4 regions of the Pseudomonas allii genome follow, and region 2 is predicted to be linked to each of the others. Evidence: predicted binding sites of a transcription regulator. Region 2 holds the regulator's gene; each other region holds the start of a gene.

Region 1 (3,410 bases), 1.2 Mb from region 2:
CGGTCACCGTCTGGTCAGTCTCCGAGGCATGCCGCACCAGGATCTGGTTGGTATGCGCCGAGGTCTGTTGCAACTGCGCCAGGCTCGACGACATGGCGCCGGTGGCCTGGGTCACTTCGCCGATCATGTTTTGCAGGTAGACGATAAAGCGGTTCACCGAATGGCCGATGGCGCCCAGTTCGTCTTCGGCGCGGATGGTGATGCGTCGCGTGAGGTCGGCGTCGCCGGCGGAAAGCGCGTCGATATTGGCCTTCAGCGTCTTCATGCGCTGCACCAGTTGGCGGATCGCATACGCCGCGAGCAGTACCAGCAGCACCACCATCGGGATCTGCAACAGCGCCAGGGTGCCGAGCACGTCATTGCGCTGGGCGGTGATCAGTGACGTGGGCAGGGCGGTGGCGAGGAACCACGGCGTGCCTTCGATGGGGCGCATGTAGAAGGTGCTGGCCACGCCCTGGTTGTCGAATTCACTGCGTTGCAGCGCCTGGTCGCGGTGGGCCAGGGCTTTGCTGACCTGGGCGGCAAACGCCGAGGTGCCGGTGAGTTCGCTGATGTTTTTCAACACCACCGGGCCACTGATGCGCGAGCTGTTGCTGATGATCTTGCCGTCGCCTTCGACGATCAGCATTTGCCCGCCGATGTCTTTCTCTTTACTGGCGACCAAGTCATTGAAGAAGCCCAGGGTCACGTCGATGGTGGCGACGCCATAAGGCACGCCGTCGCGCTGGATGGCCATGGCGCAGTTGGTGCGCGGTTCCTGGCTGGCGTCGTCCTTGTAGGCGGCGGCCCAGGCGCATTGACCGCGAGGCGAGGCGAGGCCGCCCTTGTACCAGCTCTGGTCGTAATAGTTGGGCGCCGGGTCGCTGTTCCAGAAGGTGTTCACGGCCAGCTTGCCTGACGCATCGCGGTGCCAGAACGTACTGTGCTTGTTGCGCCCCGGAGTGCGCTGGTTGGGCAGGGGCCAGATACCGCCGCCGAAGACTTTCAGCTCGCCATACTGGTCGACCAGGCCCGGCAGGACCTTGTCGATGGCATCGCTGTCGAGCAATGGAATGGTCTGGGTGATGCTGCGTTGCTGGGACTGGACCTTGTTGAGTTCGCCCTGGATCTGCTCGGCGACCTCAGCGACACGGTTGAGCACCACCTGTTCTTCGGTGTGCTGCAGCTTGGGCGCGACCAACTGGCCGATACCCACTACGGTCAACACCAATAACACCAGGACGAACAGCACCAGGAACAGGGTATAGCGGGCTTGGATGGAGCGCAGTGGGGGCATGGGGTCGTCCTTACGAAGCGTTTATTATCGACGCGGCTTTGTTAGAGCTTCGTAGGGCTATCGGCCTGGCAGGGTGGAGCTTTAGGTACCATCGTGCAAGAAAAAAACCGCGCCGATGAGCGGCGCGGTGTTTATTCAGATATCCAGCATGGCCATGACGGCCTCGGGGTAGCGCAAGCCAGCGGGCGCTTCGGCGGGGAAGATGGCTTCCAAGGCCGCCAGTTCGCTCGGGCTGAGGCTGACCGACAGCGCGGCGGCATTCTCTTCCAGGTATTTGCGCTGCTTGGTGCCGGGAATCGGAATGATGAAGTCACCCTGCGCCAGCACCCAGGCCAAGGCCAGTTGCCCGGCGCTGATGCCTTTGTCGGCGGCCAGCGCCTGCACCTGTTTGACCAGTTCGAGGTTCTTGGCGAAGTTCTCGCCCTGGAAGCGTGGGCTGAAGCGGCGGTAGTCATCGGCGCCGAAGTCATCCGGGCTTTGCAGGGCACCCGTGAGAAAGCCACGGCCCAGCGGGCTGTAGGGCACAAAGGCGATGCCCAGGCGCTGGCAGGTGGCGAGGCAGCCGTTATGTTCCTGGTCGCGGCTCCACAGCGAGTATTCGCTTTGCAGGGCGCTGATCGGGTGCACCTTGTGGGCACGTTCCAGAGTGGCGGCGGAGGCTTCGCTCAGGCCCAGGTAACGCACCTTGCCCTGGTGCACCAGCTCGGCCATGGCGCCGACGGTTTCTTCGATGGCGACGTCCGGGTCGATGCGGTGCTGGTAGTACAGGTCGAGGGTCTCCACACCGAGCCGTCGCAGGGTGCCGTCGATGGCGTTGCGGATGTATTCAGGGCGGCCGTTCACACCCCGCAGGGAGGGGTTGGCCGGGTCGCGCACGATGCCGAACTTGCTGGCCAGGAACGCCTGGTCGCGCTTGCCGACGATGGCCTTGCCGATCAGTGCTTCGTTGGTGTGCGGGCCATAGATATCGGCGGTGTCGAGTAAATTGATGCCCAGTTCCAACGCGCGGTGCAAGGTGGCGATGGCTTCGCGGGTGTCGCTGCCGGGGGTGTAGAAATCGCTCATACCCATGCAGCCGAGGCCGATGGCTGAGACGAGTGGACCGTGTGTACCGAGTTGGCGGGTATGCATGGGTGTTGCTCCTTGGGTGGGAAGGCCTGCATTGTCACGCTCGACAAAACCTGGATAAACCGGCTAAAAGCACTAACACTATTCGTAATATCCAAATAATCAGCGCGAGGAACCGCCCCTTGGACCGTTTCAACGCGATGCGCGTGTTCACCCGGATCGTCGAGCTGCGCGGCTTTGCCAAGGCCGCCGACAGCCTGCAACTGCCCCGCGCCTCGGTGACGGTGTTGATCAAGCAGTTGGAGGCGCACCTGGGCGTGCAACTGTTGCAACGCACCACGCGGCAAGTCAGCCCGACGCTGGATGGCGCGGCGTACTACCAGCGCTGTGTGCAGTTGCTGTCGGACCTTGAGGAAACCGAGGCGGTGTTTTCAACGAGCCGCCAGAACCCGCGCGGCACTTTGTGCGTGGACATGCCGTCGGGCATCGGGCGCTTGATCGTGATCCCGGCATTGCCGACATTCACGGCCCGCTACCCCCAGATCGAACTGGAGATCAGTCTGAACGACCGCCCGGTGGACTTGATCCGTGAAGGTGTGGATTGCGTGCTGCGCGGTGGTTTGGCCCTGGATGAATCGCTGGTGGCACGGCCTCTGGCGATGATGGATCAACTGACGTTGGCGAGCCCGGTATATCTGGCGCGCCGGGGCGTTCCGGCATCGTTGGAGGACCTGGCCAACCATCAGATGGTCGAGTACGTCTCCAGCGTCACGGGCAAACGGTTTGGCCTGGAGTTTGAAATCGACGGCCAATTGCGCACGGTCAACCTGTCAAAAAGCTTGGCGGTGAACAGTTCCGATGGCTACTTCGCGGCCTGTGAAGCCGGGTTCGGCTTGATCCAGGCGCCGGCTTACCACGCGATGCGCCAATTGGCCGAGGGCACCCTGGTGCAGGTATTGCCCAGCCTGGCGGTGCCGACAATGGCCCTGTCGGCGCTGTATCCGCCGCACCGCCAACTGTCCCAGCGCGTACGCGTATTTGTCGACTGGCTGGTCGAACTCTGCGC
Region 2 (3,410 bases):
CAGCCGTGCAGTCAGCGTGCAAATGCAAGACGAGCCTAGCGAGGAAGCGATGGCCGATATGTTCGCCGACCTCTACCACAACCCGGCGAAGCGGGTAGGTTGAGGACGGTATGAACACCGTGAAATGTATCTACATCGATGGTCTGCAAGCGATTCACGCGGCCAAGCCATGTAGCCTGCGTCTAAGCAAGACAAGGTAAAGAAATAAAATGGGCAGCATGCATCCCGTACAGGTGATCGCGGTGACCGGCGGCAAAGGTGGCGTCGGGAAAACTAACGTGTCAGTGAATTTGTCCCTGGCCCTGGCAGAGCTTGGCCGTCGCGTCATGCTGCTGGATGCTGACCTGGGGTTGGCGAACGTCGACGTTCTGCTGGGGCTGACGCCCAAACATACCCTTGCCGATGTGATCGAGGGCCGCTGTGAGCTGCGCGATGTGCTGCTGCAGGGGCCTGGTGGCATCCGCATCGTCCCGGCCGCCTCCGGCACCCAGAGCATGGTGCACCTGAGTCCGGCGCAGCATGCCGGGCTGATCCAGGCGTTCAGTGACATCGGCGACAACCTCGACGTGCTGGTGATCGACACCGCCGCCGGGATCGGCGAGTCCGTGGTCAGCTTTGTGCGCGCTGCGCAGGAAGTGTTGCTGGTGGTCTGCGATGAACCCACCTCGATCACCGACGCCTACGCCCTGATCAAACTGCTTAACCGTGACTACGGCATGAACCGCTTCCGCGTGCTGGCCAACATGGCCCAGAGCCCGCAGGAAGGGCGCAACCTGTTCGCCAAGTTGACCAAGGTCACGGATCGTTTCCTCGATGTCGCCTTACAATACGTCGGCGCAGTTCCCTACGACGAGTGTGTGCGCAAGGCTGTGCAAAAGCAGCGTGCAGTCTACGAAGCATTCCCTCGTTCCAAGTGTGCACTGGCGTTCAAGGCTATTGCCCAGAAGGTCGATACCTGGCCGTTGCCCGCCAACCCCCGGGGGCATCTGGAGTTTTTCGTCGAGCGATTGGTGCACCAGACGAGCGCAGGACCCGTGCTATGACAGCGACCGGCTACAACGCGTATAAGAAATCTGCCCGTGACAGCCAGGGTGAATTGATCGAGCGCTACGCGCCCCTGGTCAAGCGCATTGCCTATCACCTGCTGGCACGCCTGCCCGCCAGCGTGCAGGTCGAAGACCTGATCCAGGCGGGTATGATCGGTCTGCTCGAAGTGTCGACCAAATACGACGCGAGCAAGGGGGCGAGTTTCGAGACGTATGCGGGCATCCGCATCCGTGGCGCGATGCTCGATGAAGTGCGCAAAGGTGACTGGGCGCCGCGTTCGGTACACCGCAACACACGCATGGTCAGTGACGCAATTCGCGCAATTGAAGCAAAAACCGGTCGCGACGCTAAAGATCACGAAGTTGCGGCCGAACTCCAATTGAGTCTCGACGATTACTACGGGATTTTGAACGATACCTTGGGCAGCCGCCTGTTCAGTTTCGACGACCTGTTGCAGGACGGCGAACATGAAGGGCTGCACGAGGACGGCGCGAGTGCTCATATGGAGCCATCGCGTGACCTGGAAGATGAGCGTTTCCAGGGAGCGTTGGCGGACGCGATTGCCAATTTGCCGGAGCGTGAGCGGCTGGTGTTGGCGCTGTACTACGACGAAGAGCTGAACCTCAAGGAAATCGGTGAGGTCCTGGGTGTCAGCGAATCGCGGGTCAGCCAGTTGCACAGCCAGTGCGCAGCCCGCTTGCGGGGGCGTTTGGGAGAGTGGCGAGCGCGCTGAACAGGCAGTGTGGGGACACTGCAGACGATACCGCGAGGGCAACCGGCCTTCGCGGGTTCGACCCGTGGTGCCCCCGGCAGTCCTTTTTGTGTAATGCCTGTTGATTGAAATGGCGCGTCCAGGTGCTGGGCGCGTTTAAGACTGCTTGGAGGTCGAATTGGACAAGAACATGAAAATCCTCATCGTTGATGACTTCTCAACGATGCGGCGGATCATAAAAAACCTGTTGCGTGACCTTGGGTTCACAAACACGGTCGAGGCGGATGACGGCATTACGGCCATTCCGATCCTCAACAGCGGGAGCATCGACTTTCTGGTAACAGACTGGAACATGCCGGGCATGACCGGTATCGACTTGCTGCGCCACGTGCGCGCTGACGAAAAGCTGCGCAGCCTGCCTGTGCTGATGGTCACCGCCGAAGCCAAGCGTGAGCAGATCATCGAAGCCGCCCAGGCCGGGGTCAACGGTTACGTGGTCAAGCCATTCACGGCATTGGCCTTGAAAGAGAAGATCGAAAAAATCTTCGAACGCATCCACGGCTAATGCCATCGCGGGGGAGCTATGGAGCATAAAGAAACGTCACAGGGAGACTTCGAGTCGACCCTGAAAAAGCATGCTCACCAGTTGGTCGACAGCCTTGAAAGAGGCCAGTTCGGCGACGCGGTGCAGTTAATCCATGAGCTCAACCAGACCCGTGACCGCGGCCTGTATCAGGAAGTGGGCAAGCTCACACGCGAGCTGCACAGTGCGATCGTCAATTTCCAGATTGACCCGCACATGCCCCAGGCCGAAGAAATCTCGCAAATCACCGATGCCACCGAACGCCTGTCCTATGTGGTCAGGCTGACTGAGGCGGCGGCCAACCGCACCATGGACCTGGTGGAAAACGCCACGCCCCTGGTCAACGGCATGGCCACTGAAGCCCAGGCCCTGAGCCACGACTGGGGCCGCTTCATGCGCCGGGAAGTGGGGGCCGAGGAGTTTCGCGAGTTGGCGCGTCGGGTCGACGGTTTTCTGTCACGCAGCGAGCAGGAAAACCGTACGGTTTCCAGCAACCTCAACGACATTCTGCTGGCCCAGGATTACCAGGACCTCACCGGTCAGGTGATCAAGCGTGTGACCCAGTTGGTCACCGAAGTGGAAAGCAACTTGCTCAAATTGGTGCTTATGGCAGGCCAGGTTGACCGTTTCGCCGGCATCGAACATGACCGCGAAGCGATCCTCTCGGAAAAAGATCCACAAAAACATCTCGCCAAGGGTGAAGGTCCGCAGATTCATGCCGATAAACGTGAAGACGTTGTATCGGGTCAAGATGATGTCGATGACCTGTTATCCAGTTTAGGCTTCTAAGGAGCACCCACATGAGCTTCGGCGCCGATGAAGAAATCCTTCAGGATTTCCTTGTAGAGGCCGGCGAAATTTTAGAGCAGTTGTCCGAGCAACTGGTCGAGCTGGAAAGCCGACCGGATGATGCGAACCTGCTCAATGCAATTTTTCGCGGTTTTCACACTGTAAAAGGGGGCGCCGGCTTCCTCCAGCTCCATGAGCTGGTGGAGTGCTGCCACATCGCCGAGAACGTGTTCGACATCCTGCGCAAGGGTGAGCGTCACGTTGATTCGGAGTTGATGG
Region 3 (3,410 bases), 2.4 Mb from region 2:
CACCAGAATCAGGTGTTCGGCACCGAGGCGAACAATCAGGTCGCTGGACTCGATCACCAGCGGCAAGCCAGAGAAGTCAAGCATGTGAGGTCTCCTGGGCACAAATGTTGGCGATAAAAGAGGGCGATTGTAGCGCAAGCATCAGGCGCTGCGGTTGGTAAAGCAGTGCAGGGCTTTTTCGATGCATTGGGCGGTTTTGCCGAAAGCCTGCACGGTGGTTTCCGAGAACGGCCCGCCACCCTGGTCGGCCACCATCAGCATCACCACCTTGCCATTGCAGCTCAGGGAACGCAGCAGCAGGTGTTCGCCGGTGAACAGGCGGCGCAGGATCGGCGGCAGCAAGGCCGAGAACTGGGCATGGTTTTCGGGGTTGAGGCGCACCTGGGCGGACTTTTCCAGCAGGCGTTGCAGCAGGGTGCTGTTGACCACGTCCAGGCTCAGGTTGGCGGCGTCTTTGGGCAGGCCATCGGCCTGGTGCACGCGCAAGGTACTCAAGGCGCGATCGGCCATCAGCAGCATGACCCGCTGCATGCCACTTGCGACCAAGGCCTCCTTGGCGCAAGTGGTCAGGTGCATCGCGTTGGCAAAGCGGCTCGGTTCCACCAGCAGTTCTGTGCAGCGCTTGCGCCACACGGCCAGGGCCTCGGCGGTGGGCGGTGGTGCCGGCAGCAGGCCGCGATGGATCTTCGCCACATGCCACGGCCAGATCAGTGACAGCGCCGGGTGCCAGAGGTCGGGCATCAAGGTGGTACGGGCACTGGTGACAGCTTGTTGGTGGACCAGTTGCTGCACCTCGCCCAACGGTTGTTGCAGGTACAGCGCTGTGAGCAACTGCCAGCGTTCGGTGTGCGGGCAGGTCCAGGATTCCTGGGCCGACATCGCCAGGCCGTTGGCCAGCAACACGGTATTGGCCGGCTGGTTCAGCCAGCGCCGCAGGTTGGGTTCGGCGTCGAGCAATTGCTGATGGCGCAGTGGGTCGTCTTCGCGAGCGATATGCAGGGCCTTGACCAGCAGGCGCTGCTCGCTCATCAGCAACTTATAGCCTTGGGATACCCAGATCGGCAGGTGCCAGGCTTCGGTCAGGCCGACGCACAGGTCCAGCAGGCGTATGCCGAACAATTCCTGCTCGACCGCGCGGGCGGACTGGCCCTTGTGGATAACCCGCAGCTCCCATTCCTCCAGGAGTTTGGGGTAGGCCACCGCCATCGGCCACAGCGGCGACAGAAACAGCAGGCTGCCCCAGTGGATGTCCTGCCACAGCCGCGCCAGGCGGCTGCCGAACAAACCGTTGGCCTGCTGCGACGCGTGCTGGCTGACCAGCAACAGTTGGCGCAACGCCACGGGGATCTCGTTGGCCGGCACCGAGGGCAGGCGTGCCAGCAGTTCTTCGGCGCGCTTGAGGCCCAGGCGGTTGAGTGCCACTTCGAGGTTTTCCGCCGGTTCCGCCAGGCTGCCATGGGTGTGGCTGTTGGCCTCGCGCATCACGCTGAGCACCAGGGCCGGGCTGCTTTGCATCAGTTCGGCAATATCCCGCAATGAACTGCGGTTATCGCGGATGCCTTTGCACACACGGTCGTGACTGGCCTGGGGAACGGGCAGCAGCACTTCGTCCAGGCGCTTGATCCAAGCGGCGAGAGAGTTGGGTTTTGCAGTTGGGACTGTCGTTTCATTAGCCATGATTGGGGCGCGATCATCACTTGCGGTCTACACGCCCGGAGCGGGCCGAACTGGCTTTTCGCCTTAACGGGCTATAGTCTGGCGCAGTTTTGCCGATAAGTAGAACAAGAGTTTTCTGCTACACCCAATATGTCCATGAACCCGACGGCGCAAGTACTCATCTCCTATGGCTAAAATTATCGGCATCATCGTCGTCTTCGCAAGCGTGCTCGGCGGGTACGTCCTGTCCCACGGTAAAATCGCTGCGTTGATCCAGCCTTTCGAGGTGATGATCATTGGCGGTGCGGCACTGGGTGCATTCCTGCAGGCGAACCCCGGCTACATGACCATGCACGTGATCAAGAAGTCGCTGGGCATGTTCGGTTCGCGCTTCACCCACACCTTCTACCTGGAGGTGTTGGGCCTGGTCTACGAGATCCTCAACAAGAGCCGCCGCGAAGGCATGATGGCCATCGAGGCCGACATCGAAGACGCCGCCGCCAGCCCGATTTTCGCCAAGTACCCGGCCGTGCTCAAAGATGAGCGCATGACCGCCTACATCTGTGACTACCTGCGCATCATGTCCTCCGGCAACATGGCCCCCCATGAGCTGGAAGGCCTGTTCGACATGGAATTGTTCAGCCTTAAAGAAGAGCTGGAGCACCCGTCCCACGCTGTGACCGGCATCGCTGACGGTATGCCGGGTTTCGGTATCGTCGCGGCGGTACTCGGTATCGTGGTGACCATGGCGTCCCTGGGTGAGGGCGACCAGGCCGCTATTGGCATGCACGTGGGTGCAGCGCTGGTCGGTACCTTCTTCGGTATTCTCGCGGCCTATGGTTTCTTCGGCCCGCTGGCGACTTCCCTGGCCCATGACGCCAAGGAAGAAGTGAACCTGTACGAATCGATCAAGGCCAGCCTTGTTGCTTCCGCTTCCGGCATGCCGCCGTCGCTGGCGGTAGAGTTCGGTCGCAAGGTCCTGTACCCCAAGCATCGCCCAAGCTTCGCCGAGCTGGAACAAGCGGTTCGCGGTCGCTAAGCCATGGAAAACAACCAGCCGATAATCATCAAGCGCGTCAAGCGCTTCGCTGCGGGGCACCATGGTGGCGCCTGGAAAATCGCCTTCGCCGACTTTGCGACGGCGATGATGGCGTTCTTCCTGGTGCTGTGGCTGATGTCCACCGCCACGCCGGAACAGAAGATCGCCATTGCCGGCTACTTCAAGGACCCGATTGGCTTTTCGGAAAGCGGCACGCCCTTTGTGATCGACCTGGGGGGCTCGCCGCAGTTGGCCCCTGAGCGCACCATCAACCCGGAGGTCAAGACCGAAGCGCCTCAGGAAAAAATCCCGATCGAGCGCGATACCGTCGAGTCGATGGCCGAACAGGTCGAGCAGGAGCGCCTCGAATTGTTGCTGCAGGAGCTGCAGACCAAGGTCGAGGAAAACCCGCAACTGCTGAAGTTCAAGGACCAGATCTCCTTCGAAATCACGCCTGAAGGCCTGCGCATCCAGATCACCGACGCCGCCAACCGGCCGATGTTCGACTCCGGCAGCGCCCGATTGAAACCGTACTTCGAAGACATCCTGCTGGCCATGGCCGACACCATCAAGGCAGTGCCGAACAAGATCAGCATCAGTGGCCACACCGACGCCAAGCCGTACGCCGGGCAGGGTGATTTCGGCAACTGGGAGCTTTCAGCCAACCGCGCCAACGCCGCACGTCGTGCGCTGGTGGCTGGCAGCTATCCGGATG
Region 4 (3,410 bases), 720 kb from region 2:
GGCCTGGCCTTCGGCCTTCTTCGATTCCTGAGACTCGGTGGTCAGCATGATGATCGGTGTGAACTTGTAGTTGGCCAGCTTCTTCACCTCCTTGACGAAGGTGATGCCATCCATGTTGGGCATGTTCACGTCGCTGATGATCAGGTGCACTTTTTGCCCGGTCAGCTTGTTCAGGGCGTCCTTGCCGTCGCTGGCTTCGATCACGTCGTAACCGGCGCTTTTCAAGGCGATGCCGACCACTTGGCGCACGCTGCTGGAGTCGTCGACCACTAATACATTCTTCGCCATGATGTGCTCCTAAAAGAAAGTGATGTCTTGGGAATTCGACTGCACTGCCGCCTCGCCGCGATGGAGGCGTCGTTGCTCGTCAGTGGCATAGGTGGTTTCCATGCGCGCCAGCCATTGGCGGGCGTCGATGGCCAGCGGCTGGTCCGGGGTCTGGTTGGCCTGTTGCAGATGGTCATGCAGCGCGTGCATGTTGTCGCGCACGTGACTGAGGATCTGGCTGACCCGGTCCTGGAATTGCAGGTTGACCAACACCTCGGTCATCTCATCGCGGATGCCGTAGCTTTCCTGCTTGAGCAGGTCGGCGGATTCGGCCAGGCGCCCAGTGATGTTCTGGAAGCGTGTGAGCACCATTTGAATACTGTTTTCGGACTCGGCCACCGAATGGCTGTCCTGGTCGGCACTGCTGGACGCGGCCTGCACCAATTGAGTAATGGCGTTATTGATGATGTCGACCTTGGCCGACATCTGCTGGCCCGTTTCACTGGATTTGCTCGACAGGCTGCGCACCGCATCGGCCACCACCGCGAAGCCGCGACCGGCCTCACCGGCGCGCGCCGCTTCGATGGCCGCGTTGAGGGCCAGCAAGTTGGTTTGTGCGGCAATCGCTGCCACATCAGCGGCCATGGTACGCAGTTCGCCGGTGTAGGCGGTCAGGCTGCGCACCTGCGCCAGGGTCTGGTCACGACTGGTTTGAGTGGCCTTGAGCGAATTGATCACCTGGCTCAACTCGCTGTCACTGCGCGCCAGCACCTCAAGCGCGCCGTCAGCGGCCTGCCCGTCCAGCTCGCCGGCCGCGTGCTGCGACGCTTGTACCGTTTCCTCCAAGCGTGTGGCGATCCCGGTGAAACGGTTCACCAGGCTCACAATCGCTTCCTCGGTCTGATGGCGCGAGCTTTCCACCTGCTTGGCCCAGATGGGCATGGCACCCAGCAATACCTCATCGAGCTGTGCACGCGAGGCCAAGCCGTTATGCGCGTGCGCACTCGACTGGTCCGCCTGCGCCTGCGCAATCGCTCGCTGCAGCGCGTTGCGCTGCGAAGCCGCGCTCCAGGCACAGGCACCGAGGCCGATCATCACCAGTACCGTGCAGGCCAGCAGATTGGCCGGCGAAGTGGATTGCACGAGTATCCACACAACGGCCGGCACGACCGGAATCAAGGCGAACCAACGGAAACGAGGATAAACGGGAAGGTGCGTGCGGCTGGATGGGCGCTGGGGCATGAGTTCGATCCTTGAACAGTGTTGCGGATGTAAACGACATAGAGGCTATCCGCCCCTAGCGGCTCAACTTTAGGTCTGTTGAGTACCTTCCGTCTGGTTTATGACCGGTGTGTGACTGAGCACGGAGTTAAGTGTAGGTGACGCCAGCTGACACGCTCAGGCTGCTTGCAGGATCGTACAAGCGCCCTCGTTCCCTCGTTCGCTAACCTGACGACTCTTATTCAGCAGAGTCTCCGACATGTCTCAGTCACAGCCCCCGACACACCCCATAAATCTCATCCAAAAAGCTGACCTGATCGACCAACCATGGAGCCCACGCGTCGTTGCGGAGATGAACGACTACCAGTTCAAAGTCGTGCGCATCGAAGGCGAGTTCATCTGGCACTCCCACCCCGAAACCGACGAGGCCTTTCTGGTACTCGACGGTACCCTGCGTATCGACCTTCCAGACGGCCCGGTCTATGTCGCACCGGGTGAGCTGTACGTGGTCCCTCGGGGCGTAGCGCACCGCACAGCCGCCGAAGGCGAGGCCAAGCTGATGATGATCGAGCCACGGGGCATCTTGAATACCGGACATGAAGGTGGGGAGCTTACGGCTGTGAATGACCAGTGGATCTGAGGCTGGCGTCGCCTGCTCGCTCATACCGTTATGAGACACTCACTCCACTTACCGTGTCAGCCTTGAACAGGTCAAGACGCGGCCGCCCCGGACGAGCGGCCGGGAGGGTTATTTCAGCAAGGCAATCAGCGTGCAGACCACCGTGATCGCCAGCGCCGGCCATTGCATCGGCATGAAAAAGAAGTGGTGGCGCACGCCATCGGCGTGCGGTTGTCGGTTCAGTACAAAGCCCAGCACAGTGTTGATCGCTGACCCCGCCCCAAAGCCGAGCAACACCTGCATCAGCGATGTGTTGCCGGGTTTGACGCTGGGGTCGGGCCATAGCCACATTAATAGCAGCACCATCGCCACCGGTGTAAATAACGTCAGCCAGCCTGCGCCGCGATAGATCATCATTTAATCCTCAGCTGTGACGCTGCCGGCTCAAGCCAGCTCGCGTGTTTGTTGTTGCGCCGCAAACACGGCATCGAGGGTATTGAGGAACAGGTCGTGGCTCAGAATGCCGGTGGCGATGGTCGACAACACGGGGTTGCCGCTCTCGTCCTTGATCACCACTTTTTCGGTCCAGGCGTTGAGGTCGACGCTGCGCAGCGACGACATCGGCACTTTGTGGCCCTGGTACTCGAGGGATGCGCGGCTGACGACGATTGGCGAGGTGGTGATTTTCAGGAAGTTGCCACTCACGCGTTTGCCCCAGACCTGCCCCGAGCTGATGCAGTTGAACGTCACAGCCCCGCCCATCTCCAGCGTCGCGATCACTGCCGGCATGCGTGCGCGAACGTGCAATTCACGCACCCGTTGTTGGAATTCGTAAAAGCCTTTGAGGCTTTCAATCACCCGATGAAACGGCTCGGACGCGTTTCGACGATAGGCCAGGTTGGTGATCATGCCGGTCATCACGGTTTGCCCGGAGCCGAACAAGTACAGGTCTTCGATATCGGCAAACGCCGTGTACTCGCGTTGCTCGTTGATGATGCGTTCGATGCCGAACTCAAACACGTTGTAGCGTGGCGCGCGCAGTTTTTTGTGCCAGGCGTAGGCTGCAAACACGCCCACGGCAAGAACGACCAGCAAGGCGCTGGTGGCGTAGATCAGGGTATGTGGGTTGGCAAAGTTCAAGGCCATGCCACGTGATGTCTGGAGGTTGACCGGGCCATCGTTGCCCGGTGGCAGTATCGTGCCCAGGTACAGCACAAAACCGGCGAGGGCCAATAACACAACCCCGAATATCAAACTGAAAATCAGGAAGCCTTTGCCGTGGCGGAAACTCGCGATCAGCTCG

What was found. Region 2 encodes FliA, which starts transcription of late flagellar genes. Its sites were predicted from a motif close to CTAAAGTTTNNNNNNNNNNNGCCGNTAA; they were not measured.
Region 1: a site for FliA is predicted at 1,334-1,361, ahead of ACZ445_RS15685 (methyl-accepting chemotaxis protein). Genes of this name have one in related genera too.
Region 3: a site for FliA is predicted at 1,749-1,776, ahead of motA (flagellar motor stator protein MotA). Genes of this name have one in related genera too.
Region 4: a site for FliA is predicted at 1,555-1,582, ahead of ACZ445_RS25045 (methyl-accepting chemotaxis protein). Genes of this name have one in related genera too.

The regions. Positions count from the first base shown of each region.
Region 1 covers NZ_AP039450.1:3,496,957-3,500,366, reverse strand. Annotated here, with positions in the region: gene ACZ445_RS15685 (methyl-accepting chemotaxis protein) at 1-1,276, opposite strand, end outside; gene ACZ445_RS15680 (aldo/keto reductase) at 1,412-2,407, opposite strand; gene ACZ445_RS15675 (LysR family transcriptional regulator) at 2,527-3,410, shown strand, end outside.
Region 2 covers NZ_AP039450.1:4,746,331-4,749,740, reverse strand. Annotated here, with positions in the region: gene flhF (flagellar biosynthesis protein FlhF) at 1-103, shown strand, start outside; gene fleN (flagellar synthesis regulator FleN) at 210-1,043, shown strand; gene fliA (RNA polymerase sigma factor FliA) at 1,040-1,780, shown strand; gene ACZ445_RS21615 (chemotaxis response regulator CheY) at 1,950-2,324, shown strand; gene ACZ445_RS21610 (protein phosphatase CheZ) at 2,343-3,131, shown strand; gene ACZ445_RS21605 (chemotaxis protein CheA) at 3,143-3,410, shown strand, end outside.
Region 3 covers NZ_AP039450.1:564,084-567,493, forward strand. Annotated here, with positions in the region: gene rhdA (thiosulfate sulfurtransferase) at 1-84, opposite strand, end outside; gene ACZ445_RS02490 (HDOD domain-containing protein) at 142-1,677, opposite strand; gene motA (flagellar motor stator protein MotA) at 1,844-2,695, shown strand; gene motB (flagellar motor protein MotB) at 2,699-3,410, shown strand, end outside.
Region 4 covers NZ_AP039450.1:5,469,254-5,472,663, forward strand. Annotated here, with positions in the region: gene ACZ445_RS25040 (response regulator) at 1-288, opposite strand, end outside; gene ACZ445_RS25045 (methyl-accepting chemotaxis protein) at 298-1,509, opposite strand; gene ACZ445_RS25050 (cupin domain-containing protein) at 1,748-2,128, shown strand; gene ACZ445_RS25055 (hypothetical protein) at 2,237-2,524, opposite strand; gene ACZ445_RS25060 (hypothetical protein) at 2,552-3,410, opposite strand, start outside.